DNA from 2 places in the Luteipulveratus halotolerans genome. Region 1 is predicted to be linked to the other one. Evidence: riboswitches for the same ligand, from Rfam matches in the RefSeq annotation. Region 1 holds a riboswitch; the other holds the start of a gene.
The links. A riboswitch is a leader RNA that binds a small molecule or an ion and turns the genes downstream of it on or off. The one in region 1 is predicted to bind cobalamin.
Positions count from the first base shown of each region.

Region 1 (7,590 bases):
AGTCTGAGGGCTTCGCGCTCGACCCGGCCGGCGTCGGGCACGCCACCCTGCACGCGTCGTACCTTCACACGCACTGGGCCGGAAACCCTTCTGCTGCAGAGGAATTCGCGGACCGAGGTCGCCGTACGACGCCGCACACCGAGTCGCCGAGTGCGCATGTCGTGTCAGTTGCGGGCCCTGCCGACCAGCGCGACATGCGCACTCGGCCTGCCTCGGTGGCGAGCCGCTGGCACCACGGCGACCGTGAGACCGGGCCCGGTCTGGTCGACCTCGCCGTCAACGTGCAGCACCTGGACCGACCGCAGTGGTTGGACGAGGCTCTGCACGCGTCGCTGCGTGATCGGTCCTACCCCGATGCGTCGCGCGCGGTGGACGCGCTGGCCGCGCGCTTCGCCCGCCCCGCCGAGCAGGTGCTGCCGACGGCCGGCGCGGCCGAGGCGTTCACGCTCATCGCGCGAGCGCGGCCATGGCGTCAGCCCGTGGTCGTCCACCCCCAGTTCAGGGAGCCCGACCGGGCGTTGCTCGCGGCGGGACACACGCCGACCCATGTCGTGCTCCACAGGGCGCACGGGTTCGAGCTCGACCCGTCGGCGATCCCTGGCGATGCCGACCTGGTCGTGATCGGCAACCCGACCAACCCCACCGGCCGGTTGCACTCGGCGGCGGCGGTCCGGGCGCTGTGTCGTCCGGGTCGGGTGGTCGTGGTCGATGAGGCGTTCATGGACGCCGTCCCCGGCGAGCCCGAATCCGTTGCTGGAGTGCAGGACTCGGGCCTGTTCGTCATCCGCAGCCTGACCAAGACGTGGGCGATCCCGGGCGTGCGGGCGGGGTTCGTGCTCGGTGATCCTGACGTGCTGAGCGCGTGTGCCGAGCAGCAGCCGGAGTGGTCGGTGAGCAGTCCCGCTCTGGCCGCACTGGTGGCGTGCGCATCGCCCGAGGCGCGGATCGAGACGGCCGAGCGCGCCGCGCAGGTCGTCGAGCAACGCCGCCACCTCGAGCGGCTGCTGGCCGAGCGGGCGATCCCGTTCGTCGAGTGGTCGGCGGCACCGTTCGTCCTCGCGCAGGTGGGCGACGGTGTACGAGATGCGTTGCGCGACAGAGGCATCGCCGTTCGTAGGGCTGACACGTTCCCCGGACTGGACACGACATGGGTGCGGATCGCCACGCGTGACCACGCGACGACAGCCCGGCTGGCGGCTGCGCTCGATGATGTCCACCAGCGGCGGAAGGCGGTGCTGGCATGACGGCGTACACCGTGGACCTCGACGTCGCAGGGCGCTGTGTGCTGCTCGTCGGAGACGGCGATGTGCTTGCACCACAAGCACTTTCGTTGCTGTCGGCGGGCGCCGAGCTCACGGTCGCGGCACCGCAGGTGCCGGCCAGCATCGAGGACCTGGCCGACCGTGGTCGGCTGACCTGGACGACTGCGCAGTGGACCGTGAGCGACGTCCGTGCGGCCGACCTCGTCGTCGCGAGTGACGCCGACGAGGCGCTGCGGTCGTGCTGCGCCGCCGAGCGGGTCTGGCTGAGCACGCCTCGAACCGGCTCCGTACGACGCCCGCGCACCACGCGCGGCAGCGTCACCCTGGTCGGCGGCGGGCCCGGTGACCCCGGGCTGCTCACGGTCGCGGGTCTGGACGCGCTTCGTGCGGCCGACGTGGTGGTCTGCGACCGCCTGGCGCCGCTGGCAGCCCTCGACGGGCTCGACGCCGAGGTCGTCGACGTCGCCAAGGTGCCTCGCGGCCGGTCGACGTCGCAGGAGGCCATCAACGCGCTCCTGGTCGAGCGCGCTCGTGCCGGACAGCACGTCGTACGCCTCAAGGGTGGTGACGGCTACGTCTTCGGGCGTGCAGGCGAGGAGGCCATCGCGTGCGCTGAGGCCGGCATCGACGTACGCGTGGTGCCCGGACTCTCGTCTGCCGTCGCCGGGCCGGCTCTCGCCGGCGTCCCGCTGACGCATCGCGGTGTGTCCCAAGGGTTTTCGGTGGTCTCAGGACATGTGCCACCCGGTCACCCGGCGAGCACCGTCGACTACGGAGCTCTCGCGCGGTCCGGGACGACCATCGTCCTGCTCATGGCCGTGGCAACCCTGCCGGCGATCCTCGACGCGCTCGAGGGCGGCGGCCTCGCACCCGGCACCCCGGCAGCGACGATCGCGGACGCCGGCCTGCCGAGCCAGCGGGTCGTCCGGTCTACGGTGCGAGATCTCGCGCGCGTGGTGGCCGAGGCGGGCCTAGGCGCTCCCGCCATAACGGTCGTCGGTGACGTCGTGGCCGTCGACCCACTGCGGGCAGGGGCGCAGCCGGACGAGGTTCCATGGCCCGCGGTCACGACTGAGCTCGACGGCGTCGAGCGGGCCGGCTGACACCTGACGGTGCGCGGCCGGGGGAGCGCCGAGGGTGAGCACCACCAGGGCGCGCAGCACGGCCGGGGAGGTCACCGCGAGGGTGATGCCGGGCCGGTCGACCGCAGCAAGGGCGGACCCGACCCGTGCGTGCAGCGCCTCGATGCTCTCGCCGCCGTGACCGTCGTACGCCGGGTCGTGCAGCCACTGCATGAGTGCGTCCTGACCGTGGCGCTCGACGACCTCGTCGAGCCGCAGACCGGACCAGTGGCCGACTTCGAGGTCATCCCAGGCTGATGTGGGCGATGCGGTCACTCCGAGTGCGAGAGCCGTTGCAGCACAACGGTTCTCGGTCCCGCGCTCGGCCGTCTTGATCCGTCTTCGGAGCGTCGGGACCGAAGGACCACCGGCCAGCGAGTCGTCAGGGAGAGGGAAGCGGTCGGCGTACGTCGCAGCAGTCGGAGCGTGCGCGACGGCCAGCAGTCTCGAACCCATCGGCGACCTCCGGTGACGTCATGCGGACGGCGTTGACCGCCCGCCGCGGCAGAGCATAGATTGACCCTGCTGCGACAGCGGGAAGCCGGTGAGAATCCGGCGCAGTGGCGCTACTGTGTGGCCCTTCTCGGGCCGAGTCAGACCCCGTCCGCGGCAACGCCAGGCACCGACCGGTGCGTGGTTCCGCATCTTTGGGACGCACCATCCCAGGAGGTCACCATGGCTCAGCCTGCCGCTGTGAGCACCCCCACCACCCCCGCCGTCGAGATCCCGACGATCTCCGTGCGTCAGGTCCTGCCCTGGCTCGCGTTCTTCGGTCTGGTCGCGCTGCTGGCGATGTACTTCGTCGGAGCCGAGCAGGGTGCGACGCACCTGATCTCCGGCGCCGGTGTGCACGAGTGGGTCCACGACGGACGCCACCTGCTCGGCTTCCCCTGCCACTGAGCGCAGTCGCTCATGACAGCCCGCCAGTTCCTGGTCCACGGGCTCATCGCCGGTTTCGTCGCGGGCCTGCTGGCCTTCGCGGTCGCCCACACCGTCGGTGAACCCTCCGTCAACGCCGCCATCTCCGTCGAGGAGGGTGCAGCGGCGCACCACCACGACGACGAGGAGCTCGTCTCGCGCGACACCCAGTCGACGTGGGGCCTGCTCACCGCGACGCAGGTGTTCGGCACCGCCCTGGGTGGCCTGGCCGCCCTGATGTCGGCCCTTGCGGTCGGGCGCATGGGCCGCCTGCGGCCCGAGGCGTCCTCGGCCGTCGTGATCGGCATCGGCTTCCTCGCCGCCTACGCCGTGCCGTTCGCCAAGTACCCACCCAACCCACCGGCCGTCGGCAACCCCGACACGATCGGGGAGCGTACGACGACGTTCTTCGGGTTCATCGGTCTGAGCCTCCTCGTGGCTGTCGCGGCGGTCTACCTCGCCAAGGCACTCGTCGCCCGCTACGGCGGATTCGTCGGTGTGGCAACCGGATTCGCGGCGTACGCCGTCGTGATGATGGTCATCGCGCGGCTGATGCCGACCTATCACGAGGTGCCCCGTGACTTCCCAGCGACGACGTTGTACGAGTTCCGCTTCGCGACCTTCGCGACGCAGCTGACGCTGTGGGTCGGCATCGCGGTCGTCCTCGGCCTCCTGCTCGTACGCCGATCGCGCGCCGCAGCGGTGGCGTCGACGCGCGCCGCGGACGAGCTGCAGCCCGCATGAGCGCCGCCCAGGTCAACCGCGCCACGGCATCTGCGGCACAGGAGCGACTCGCGGGGCTCGCCACACCTCCCGGCGCGCTCGGTCGGCTCGGCGAGGCCGGGGTCTGGCTCGCCGGCGTCCAGGGTGCGTGTCCGCCGCGTCCGGTGGACGACGTGCGCATCGTGGTGTTCGCCGGCGACCACGGGGTGGTCGACCACGGGGTCACGGCCTTCCCGTCGAGCGTCACACCGCTGATGGTCCGGGCGTTCGTCGCCGGCTCTGCCGGTGCATGCGTGCTGGCGCGTCAGCACGGTGCGCAGCTGCGGGTCGTCGACGTGTCGGTTGACGACGACCTGCCCGACCTGCCACCGGCTGTGAGCGCCGGCAAGGTCATGCGGGGCAGCGGCGCGATCCACCTCGCCGACGCCATGACCACGCAGCAGTGCGAGCAGGCGCTCGTGCTCGGCGCCCGGCTCGCGGACGAGGCGATCGACGACGGTGCCGATCTGCTGATCGGCGGTGACATGGGCATCGGCAACACCACACCGGCCGCCGCGCTGATCGGTGCGTCGCTGGGTGTGCCTGCGGCCGAGATCACCGGCCGCGGCACCGGCGTCGACGACGCCGGCCTGTCCCGCAAGGAGCAGGTCATCGCCACCGCGCTGCAGCGGGCGGGCGCGCGGGCGCACGACCCGATGCAGCGACTGTCAGCGCTCGGGGGAGCCGACCTCGCTGCTCACACCGGGTTCCTCGTCCGGGCCGCCGAGCGTGGCGTGCCCGTCCTGCTCGACGGCGTCATCTCCGTGGCGTGCGCCCTGGTCGCCGAGGACCTGCAACCCGGCAGTGTCGCGTGGTTCGCGGCCGGGCACCGCTCACCCGAGCCGGCCCAGTCGCTCGCGCTCGACAAGCTCGGGCTGGTGCCGCTGCTCGATCTCGGGATGCGGCTCGGTGAGGGCTCGGGCGCGGTCGCCGCGATCCCGTTGCTGCGGTCGGCGTCCGCGCTGCTCACCGACGTCGCGCTGCTCTCGGACGTTCTCGGGTCGTGAGCGCCCGGGCCGCCGGGCTGCTGGTCGGCTTCGCCGCCGACCGGCTGCTCGGTGACCCGCGCCGCGGTCACCCGGTGGCGCTGCTCGGCCGAGCGGCCACCCGGTTCGAGCACCGCGTCTACGCGCCGCGTCGCTCGCGCGGTGCGGCGTACACCGCGGTGGTGGTCGGCACCGTGGCGGCCGGTGGGGCCGTCGTCGAGGTCTGTGTCCGACGACGGCCGGTCGTCCACGTGGCGGTCACGGCTGCGGCCACCTACGTCGTCCTCGGCGGACTCACACTGCAGCGCGAGGCGCACGCGGTGGCATCGCTGCTCGAGGCCGACGACCTGGCGGCGGCGCGGGTGCGCGTCACCCACCTCGTCGGGCGTACGCCCGATCACCTGTCTGCCGACGAGGTCGCGCGCGCGACCGTCGAGTCCGTCGCCGAGAACACCTCCGACGCTGTTGTGGCACCCCTGCTGTGGGGCGCGGTCGGCGGCGTACCCGGTCTGCTGGCGTACCGCAGCGTCAACACGCTCGACGCCATGGTCGGACACCGCAGCGAGCGTTACGCCGAGTTCGGTTGGGGGAGTGCGCGACTCGACGACCTGGCCAACCTCGTCCCCGCTCGGGTGACTGCTGCGCTCGCCGCGGCCTGCGGTGAGCGCCCCGTGGCCGCGCTGCGTGCTTGGCGACGCGACGCGCACCAGCACCCGAGCCCGAATGCCGGTCCGGTCGAGGCGGCGTTCGCGGGGGCGCTCGGTATCTCGCTCGGCGGGCGCAACACCTACGACGGGGCATCCGAGGACCGCGGACGGCTCGGCGACGGACCCTCCGCGCAGGTCGGCGACATCCGGCGTACGACGGCTCTCGCGCTGCGCGTCGACGTCGCCGCCGCGCTGCTCGCGGCAGTCGTCAGTCGCGCGCTGCGGCGCTGAGCGCCCAGTCGCGGGCGCCCGTTGCCGTGTCGACCTGTGCGGTGACCTCCTGACCCGGCCACTGCGGTCGGCGTACGACGACGACGGGCACGCTCAGGTCGGCGGCGGCGTCGAGCTTGGGCGCGGTGTAGGCGCCGCCTGAGTCCTTGGTGACCAGGACGTCGATCGCGTTGCGCCGCAGCAGATCTCGTTCGTTCTCGAGGTAGTAGGGCCCGCGGCTGCGAAGGATCTTCCAGGTGGGTGGCAGCGCCATCGCGGGGTCGTCGACGACACGTGCGATGACCTGGTGCTGGCGCAACCGTGGGATGAGGTCGGCCAGGTGCTGCCGGCCCGTGGTGAGCAGGACGCGTCGGCCGAGGTCGGCGGCCGTCGCTGCCGCCATGACGTGGTCGTCGACCCAGTGCCAGGTGGCTGCCGCCGGGTGCTCGCTCCAGCCCGGCCGAGCGAGGCGCAGCAGGGGAACGTCCAGCTGGCGGCACGCCGTCACCGCGTTGGCCGAGATGCGCGCAGCGAACGGATGAGTCGCATCGACGACAGCTGAGATCCGTTGTGTCAGAAGGTATCTCGTGAGTCCATCGACTCCGCCGAAGCCGCCGACCCGGGTGATGCCCTCGGGCAGGCGGGGCTCGCGTACGGCACCGGCGAGCGACGACACGACGTCGTGGCCGTCCGCGACGAGCAGGCGGGCGAGCTCGCGTGCCTCGCCCGTGCCTCCGAGGATCAGGACCGTCATCGCACACCTGCCTGGATGTGGGGGAGGCCCGGCGGCGGGCCGTGCTCGACCAGCTGCATCAACGGGTCGAGGCCGATGTGCTCGTCGATCAGGTCGGCGAGCACGTCGAGTCGGTCGATGCGGGCCTGCTCGAACGACAGCGACGGGTCCGGGGCGAACGTGGTGCGACCTGCGGCCCGGGCAGCGTCCGCGAGCACAGCGCGACGGAAGTCGTCGCTCTCGAGCGAGCCGTGCCACATGGTGCCGTGCACGTTGTCGGACCGGGCGCCGTCGAGGAACGGCGCGGACCGGTCGCCGCGACGGATCCGCCCGTGGTGGATGACGTAGCCGCGCACGGCATGCCCGTCGTGGCGACCCTCGACGACGGCCAGCGCCTTGTCGGTCGCGAACTCTGTGGTGATGTCGAGGAGCCCGAGTCCGTCGGCGACGACGCCCGAGTCTCCTTCGACCCCAACGGGATCCACGATCGAGGACCCGAGCATCTGAGCGCCGCCGCAGACCCCCAGGACGTGTCGCCCGGAGGCCGCGAACCGGCGCACGGCCTCGTCGAGCCCACGGTCTCGCGCCCAGGCGAGGTCACCGAGCGTCGAGCGGGTGCCCGGCAGGATGACCAGATCAGCGGCGTCGACGTCCTCGGGCCGCGACACGAAGCGCACGTCGACGTCGGGCTCCAACGAGAGAGCGTCGACGTCGGTGAAGTTGCTGATGCGGGGGAAGGCCAGCACCGCGACCCGGAGTGCATCGGCGGCGTCGCGGGGCGTGGGCCGTTGGTCGATCGCGACGGCGTCCTCGGAGTCCATCCACAGGCCGTGCTGCCAGGGCAGGATGCCGAGAACGCTTCTGCCCGTGAGCCTTTCGAGCTCGGTAGTG
Region 1 is NZ_LAIR01000002.1:579,902-587,491, forward strand. It holds gene VV01_RS03265 (cobyrinate a,c-diamide synthase) at 1-1,244, shown strand, start outside; gene cobA (uroporphyrinogen-III C-methyltransferase) at 1,241-2,365, shown strand; partial or broken gene VV01_RS24255 (histidine phosphatase family protein) at 2,360-2,839, opposite strand; cobalamin riboswitch at 2,872-3,006, shown strand; gene VV01_RS03280 (CbtB domain-containing protein) at 3,059-3,283, shown strand; gene VV01_RS03285 (CbtA family protein) at 3,296-4,045, shown strand; gene cobT (nicotinate-nucleotide--dimethylbenzimidazole phosphoribosyltransferase) at 4,042-5,070, shown strand; gene VV01_RS03295 (cobalamin biosynthesis protein) at 5,067-5,987, shown strand; gene VV01_RS03300 (cobalt-precorrin-6A reductase) at 5,965-6,720, opposite strand; gene VV01_RS03305 (cobyric acid synthase) at 6,717-7,590, opposite strand, start outside.

Region 2 (7,590 bases), 590 kb from region 1:
TGCAGCAGCCACTCCAGCCGCGAGGTGTAGTCCGACAGCTCCTCGGGTACCCAGTCGGGCTCCACCGCGACGGCCATCAGCGGGAGCAGGCCGACCATCGAGCGGACCGGGATCTGCTGGCACGAGCCGTCGTCGTCGACGACCGCGTCGTAGAAGAAACCGTCCTGCTCGTTCCACAGCGAGATGTTGCTCGTGCCGAACGACTCCATGGCCTCGGCGATCGACAGGAAGTGCTCCAGGAACTTGGTCGCCGCCTCGTCCCAGGCACGGTCGGCCCGCGCGAGCTCCCAGGCGATGCGCAGCATGTTGAGGCAGAAGAAGCCCATCCAGCTGGTCGCGTCGGACTGCTCCAGGCGATGCCCGCCGGGCAGCGGCTCCGAGCGGTCGAACGGGCCGACGTTGTCCATCCCGAGGAAGCCGCCCTCGAACAGATTGGACCCGTCGGAGTCCTTGCGGTTGACCCACCAGCCGAAGTTGAGCATGAGCTTGGTGAACACCCGGATCAGGAAGTCGGTGTCCTGCGCGCCGTCGAGCTGGTAGACCCGCCAGACCGCCCAGGCGTGCACGGGCGGGTTGACGTCACTGAAGTTCCACTCGTACGCCGGCAGCTGGCCGTTGGGGTGCATCGCCCACTCGCGGCACATGAGCACGAGCTGCTCCTTGGCGAACGACGGGTCGACGTGCGCGAGCGCGACGCAGTGGAACGCCAGGTCCCACGACGCGAACCACGGGTACTCCCACTCGTCGGGCATCGAGATGACGTCAGCGAGCGAGAACGTCTGCCACTCGGTGTTGCGACCCTCCGGCTGCGGCGCACGCCGCTCCGGCGGCGGTGCGGGCTGACCGGGGTCGCCCTCGAGCCACTGCCGCACGTCGTACCGGAACAGCTGCTTGCACCAGAGCAGCCCGGCGAATGCACGGCGGGCCGTGAGCCGGTCCTCGTCGGAGGTCTGCTCGGGGATGACGGCGGCGTAGAAGGCGTCCGCCTCGCCCCGGCGGGTCTCGATCACGCCGTCGCCATCAGCCGCGCTCCCCTGCTGGTCGTCGCGGGTCAGCCGCAGCGTCACGGCCACGGTCTCACCCGGCTGGACCGCGTCGAAGTGCCACCACAGCGCGGCCTTCGTGCCCACGTCGGACGCCAGCAACGACTCGTCACCGTGCACGACCGCCTGGTTGACGGCGCTCTTGGGGTGAGCCGGATCGGTGCCACCACCGAAGGTCGCCGTCTCATGAGTTTCGTTGTCGCACAACAAAACTCGCGCACCATCGCTCGCCGTGACGTGATAGCGGCCGAGCCATCCGTGCTCGACCTGCAACCCTCCGTTGAGCGGCCGGATCGACGGACGACGGTCGTCGCGTCCCCAGCTCCACGTGTTGCGGAACCACACCTGCGGCAGCAGGTCGAGCGGGGCGGCGTCCGGGCCGTGGTTGGTCGCCTCGACGCGGACCACGACGTCGTACGGGTTGTCCTTGGCGTGGGTGGTGACGACGTCGAAGAAGCGGTCACCGTCGAGCACGCCGGTGTCGGCGAGCTCGTACTCCTCGTCGTCGAACCCGCGACGGGCGTTCTCGTCGATCAGCTGCTGGTACGGGAAGGCCGCCTGCGGGTAGCGGTAGAGGTACTGCGCGTACGAGTGCGTCGGGGTCGCGTCGAGGTGCCACCAGTACTCCTTGGCGTCCTCACCGTGGTTGCCCTGCGCGTTGGTCAGCCCGAACAGCCGCTCCTTGAGCCGGTCGTCCTGGCCGTTCCACATCGCGACGGCGACGTTGAGGAAGCCGTAGCGGTCGGTGAGGCCGGCGATGCCGTCCTCACCCCAGCGGTAGGCGCGGGTGTGGGCGTGGTCGAACGGGAAGAAGCCCCAGGCGTCGCCGTCGGCGGAGTAGTCCTCGCGGACGGTGCCCCACTGGCGGCCGGACAGGTACGGGCCCCACACCCTCCACGGGTCGAGGTCGCCGGGCGACTCGGCGACGCGGGCGTGCTCAGCGGACGGGTGACCTTCCGAGGATGCGCTCACGTCACCGCACCCTACGGACGAGCGAGGTCTCCACGGAAGACCCGCGCAGGTCTGCGTACGGTCACCGCCGCGGCACCAGGTCCCAGCGCTCCAGCGCGACGCGTGCCTGCTCGGCGGCGTCGATGTTGAGCGGACCGCTGGTCCACATGGCGTACGGCAGGTTGAGGAAGCGGCCCTGCCTCACCGCGGGCAGGTCACGTGTCGCGGGGTTGGTCCGCAGCAGGTGGACCTTCTGGGCGAACGACTGGGGCGGGTAGTCGACGAAGAAGATCGCGTCCGGTCGGGACGCCGCGACCCGCTCCCACGACACCGAGGTCCATGTGTCCTTCAGGTCCGACAGCGGGTTGCGTCCACCACCGGCTGCGATGACGGCCTGCGGCGCCCCGAGCGCCCCGCTGGAGAACACCTCCTTGTCACCGCTGTCGAACACGAACACGGTCGGTGGCTTCTTCGGCTTCGGCGCCGACCGCAGTGCGGCCAGCCGGCGGTCGAGGTCGGTGTTGACCCGTCGGGCGTCGGCGTCGTGGCCGGTGATCGTCCCGAGGTGGGTGAGGTCGGTCCTGAGCGCGGTCCACGGGTCGACCGTCCCGCGAGCGCGACTCCCGTGCTGACGGCAGCTCTCGGTCAAGGTGAAGGCGTCGATTCCCTTGGCCCGCAACGCTTCTGGTGTCACGCCCTTCTCCTCGGAGTAGCCGTAGCCCCAGCCCGCGACCATCACGTCCGGGCGCTGAGCCACGACCGTCTCCAGCGACGGGTACTCAGGAGCGACGACCTTGAGCGAGTCGACGGCGGCGCCGTAGTGCTTGCGCAGCAGAGCCTTGTCACGCCCGATGCTGCTGACGGCCGCGACGCGGTCCTGCGCTTTCAGGGCGAGCACCATCGAGATCAGGTTGCCGTCGTTGACGAAGAGGCGCTGGGCCGGCTTCGGGAAGGACGTCTGCTCCCCACAGCTGCTGACGGTCACTCGTGCACCGGCGGCTCGGCCGGCCTGTCCGGCGTCGGTGGAGGAGCATGCCGCGAGCAGCAGGACGGACGCGCCGGCGAGGGTGGCGGTGAGGCGTCGGTTCATGTCAGGTCCTCCAGGAGCAGGTGGGTACGGCCGGTGACGGGATGGGTGACGTGGGCGGCGGCGACGCCGAACACCTCTGCGACGAGGTCAGGGGTCAGTACGTGCGCGCCCGGGCCGACCGCGTGGGCGCGGCCGTCGTGCAGCACGAGCACCCGGTCGAAGCACGCGAGCGCCAGTCCGAGGTCGTGCACCGCCGCGACGGTCGTACGGCCGAGCGCCCGGACCGTACGCAGGAGGTCGAGCTGGTGGCGTACGTCGAGGTGGTTGGTGGGCTCGTCCAGGACGAGGACGCCGGTGTCCTGGGCGATGCCTCGTGCGAGCCACGCCCGTCGCATCTCGCCGCCGGAAAGCGTTGCGCACGAACGGTGCTCAGCGTCCATGAGGTCGACGTGATGCAGCGCCTCACGTACGGCGTCGCGGTCGTCCGGGCCGCCGCTGGACCAGGGAGACCGGTAGGGCGTACGGCCCAGACCGACGAGCTCACCGACCAGCAGGTCGGCCGGCAGCGCCGGGTCCTGGTCGACGAACGCGATCCGCCGCGCGCGGTCTCGCGCGGCCAGGAGGTGCACGTCGAGGCCGTCGACCTCGACCTGCCCGCCGGCCGCCGGGAGGAGACCGCTGAGCGTGCGCAGGAGGGTGGACTTGCCGCTGCCGTTGACGCCGACGACGGCGAGCATCGAGCCGGGCTCGACGTCGAGACTGACGTGGGAAAGGACTGTGCGACCCCCGACGGCGCACGACAGGTCACGGGTGCACAGGGCGCCGGCGCTCATACCGCGGATCCGTAGCTGTAGCGGCGCCGCCCGAGGAGCAGGAGGAAGACCGGCGCGCCCACCAGACCGGTCACGACGCTGAGGGGCAGCTCGACCGGACGCACGACCACCCGCGAGAGCACATCGACCCAGATGAGGAACGCCGCTCCACCGAGCGCGGCCACCGGCAGCAGCACCCGATGGCGGGCGCCCACCACCAGGCGCCCGAGGTGCGGCAGCACCAGCCCGACGAAGCCGATGCTCCCCGACACCGCGACGAGTACGCCGACGAGCGCCGAGGACAGGACGAACAGGGCCCGACGGAGGCCGTCGACGGGTACGCCGACCGCGCGGGCACCGTCCTCACCGGTGGTCAGCGCGTCGATCCAGGACGACGCGAGCAGCAGTGCTGTCGTCGCGACGACAGCGACCGCGGGCAGCCAGACCTGCGCCCACGTCGTACCGGAGAGGCTCCCCAGCAGCCAGAACAGGACCGACTGGGCGCCCCGGTCGTCGCTGCGCATCACCAGGAAGCTCGCGACCGAGGAGAACGCCGACGACATGACCACGCCCGTGAGGACCAGGCGCAGCGGGGTGAGCCCGCCCTGGGCGCTCGCGATCCCGAAGACGAGTGCCGTGGCAGCGAGCGCACCGAGCAGCGCGCCGGCGGAGAGGGCCCACGTGCCGAGCGCGGCCAGCGCGCCGGTGGTGATCACGGCCGTCGCGCCGACACTCGCGCCGGAGGACACCCCGAGCAGGTACGGGTCCGCGAGGGGGTTGCGGACGAGGGCCTGCACCGCTGTGCCCGCGACGCCGAGGCCGGCGCCGACCACCAGAGCCTGCGCCGCGCGCGGCGCCCGCAGCTCGACCACGATGAGGTCGACCGTCGGGTCCGGGCCGGGGCTCAGTCGCAGGCGGTGGGCGAGCACGTCCCACACCGCACTCGCGGCGATCGGCTCCGAGCCGAGTGCGAGCGACGCGCAGGCACCGGCAGCGCAGAGCACCAGCAGGACGCCGAGCACGGCCAGCATCCGGGGCCGACGACGCTCACGCTCCGGCGCGGGCACAGGCGGTCGCAGTTCAGGACGAGGGCGACCGAGTGCGTCGACGACGCGCCCAGGCGCCGACACGAGGTCGGGCACGCAACGGCTCTTTCATCCGGAGCCCGATCGCGAGGCTCGTGGTCGATGACATGAGCCGGCAGGTCTTCGGACTCGGGATCACTCAGACGGAGCGCCTTCCCGGACTCTCGTCCAGTGGCGTTGTGCTCCGCCCGTCACCCACACCGCTGCGCGTCAGCTCCGGAGTCTCACCGGATTCCCTGGCACCGTTCGTGGTACGACCAGCTCGCCGGGAACGCTATCACCGGCGACCGGCTCACGAGACGGCGTACGACGCGAGCTCGGCCTGCAGCGTCGGCGTCACCTTGGCGTGGACGCGCGTGCCGTCGCCCTGGTGCTCGGTGCTGAGGATCTCGGCCTCGTCGTGCAGGCGGCTGAGCAGGTCACCACGGTCGTACGGCAGGAGCACGTCGACGCGGATGTCGGGTCGTGGCAGCTCACGGGCGACCAGCGCACGCAGCTCGTCGATGCCGTCGCCGGTGCGGGCCGAGACCGCGATGCTGTGCTTCTCGGCGCGCAGGATGCGATCGACGACGTGCGGCTCGGCCAGGTCGGCCTTGTTGACGACGATGACCTCCTTGACCGCGTCGCCGCCGACCTCGGCGAGCACCTCACGCACGGCGCTGATCTGGGCCTCGGGGTCGGGGTGGCTGCCGTCGACCACGTGCAGCACCAGGTCGGACTCTGAGACCTCCTCCAGCGTCGAGCGGAACGCCTCGACGAGCTGGTGCGGCAGGTTGGCGACGAACCCGACGGTGTCGGCCAGCGTGTAGAGGCGGCCGTCCTCGGTCTCGGCGCGACGCACGGTCGGGTCGAGGGTGGCGAACAGCTGGTTCTGGACGAGCACGCCCGCGCCGGTGAGACGGTTGAGCAGCGAGGACTTGCCGGCGTTGGTGTAGCCCGCGATCGCGACGCTCGGCACGTGGTGCGCCTTGCGGCTGTGCCGCTTGGTGTCGCGCGAGGTCTTCATCTGCGCGATCTCCTTGCGCAGCTTGGCCATCCGGCTGTTGATGCGCCGCCGGTCGAGCTCGATCTTGGTCTCACCAGGACCGCGCGAACCCATGCCCTGACCGCCGGCCGCCTGGCCACCGGCCTGCCGGGACATCGACTCACCCCAACCACGCAGGCGCGGCAGCAGATAGCTCAGCTGGGCGAGCTCGACCTGCGCCTTGCCCTCCTTGGACTTGGCGTGCTGGGCAAAGATGTCCAGGATCAGCGCGGTGCGGTCGATGACCTTGACCTTGACGACGTCCTCGAGGGCGCGCCGCTGGCTGGGCGCGAGCTCGGTGTCGGCGATGACGGTGTCGGCGCCCTCGTCGATGACGATGTCGCGCAGCTCCTGGGCCTTGCCCGCACCCATCCAGGTGCCGGGGTCGGGCTTGTGGCGACGCTGCAGCACCCCGGCCAGCACGGTCGAGCCGGCCGTCTCGGCGAGCGCGGACAGCTCGCGCAGGGAGTTCTCGGCGTCCTCGGCGGTGCCGTCGGTCCAGACGCCCGCGAGCACGACGCGCTCGAGGCGCAGCTGGCGGTACTCGACCTCGGTGACGTCCTCGAGCTCGGTGGACAGGCCCTCGACGCGGCGCAGGGCTGCGCGCTCCTGACGGTCGAGCTGCTCGCCGTCGAAGTCGTCGACGATGAAGCCGGACTCGTCGTAGCGAGGGTCGAGGTCATCGGCCTCGGACAGGGCTTCGGCGCGGGTGCTGAGCAGGTGATCGTGTGCAGTCATGTTCTCCCTAGAGTCGCATGAGAGAACGCTGTGGGCGATCCGATTATGCCGAGCAGCACGCCGACGGGCCCCGTGCGGACGCCGTGGGATCAGGAGATCCCGAAGTCCTGGACCCAGGCGCCGTCGCCGTAGCCGTCGCCGACCGAGCCCCCGTCGTACCCCACCCCGATGCGGTTGAACGAGCAGTTGAGGATGTTGGCGCGATGACCCGCGCTGGACATCCACGAGCGCATCACGGCCGCTGGTGAGGCCTGACCGGCGGCGATGTTCTCGGCCGCTGCGAACCCGTCGTATCCCGCGCGGCGCATGCGCTGGAACGCGGTCGACCCGTCGGAGCCGGTGTGCGAGAACGACCGGTGACGCACCATGTCGGACGCGTGACCGTCGGCAGCCCGACGCAGTGCCTGGTCGGTGCGCACGGGGCCGCACCCGGCCTTCGCCCGCTCGGCGTTGGTGAGGCGCACGACCTCGGCGCGCACGTCACGACCGGGCGCTGGCTCGTCGCTGGTCCGGCTCGAGCTGCTCGAGCTGGTCGAGGGGCTCGGAGTCGTGCTGCGAGTCTCGCGCGCCGTCGAGGAACGCGATGATCGGGAGCTCGGGGTCGCCGTCACGGGCTCGGCCCGCTCGGCGACCGGGATCGGCGGCGGCGTCGCAGTGACCGTCACGACGGTCGGCGTGGCGGTGATCGGAGTCGCCGGCGAGGTCGTGGCCGAGTCGGTGCGCGACGGACTGGCCGTGGCCGGCGGCAGATGGTCGAGCCCGGTATGCATCTGCGAGCTCGCCCTGCGTCCATCGAGGCCGCCCCACAGCACGAAGCCACCGGCCGCGCCCAGCACGAGCACGACCGCGGCGGCCAGCAGCGGCGCAGCACCTGATCGCCCGTGCGCGTCCCGTCGTGGTCGCATCA
Region 2 is NZ_LAIR01000002.1:1,169,739-1,177,328, reverse strand. It holds gene VV01_RS06170 (MGH1-like glycoside hydrolase domain-containing protein) at 1-2,015, opposite strand, end outside; gene VV01_RS06165 (ABC transporter substrate-binding protein) at 2,077-3,084, opposite strand; gene VV01_RS06160 (ABC transporter ATP-binding protein) at 3,081-3,857, opposite strand; gene VV01_RS06155 (FecCD family ABC transporter permease) at 3,854-4,978, opposite strand; cobalamin riboswitch at 5,019-5,198, opposite strand; gene hflX (GTPase HflX) at 5,214-6,683, opposite strand; gene VV01_RS06145 (CAP domain-containing protein) at 6,773-7,588, opposite strand.
Region 2: linked by a shared signal. The riboswitch ahead of VV01_RS06155 (FecCD family ABC transporter permease) and the one ahead of VV01_RS03280 (CbtB domain-containing protein) in region 1 are both predicted to bind cobalamin.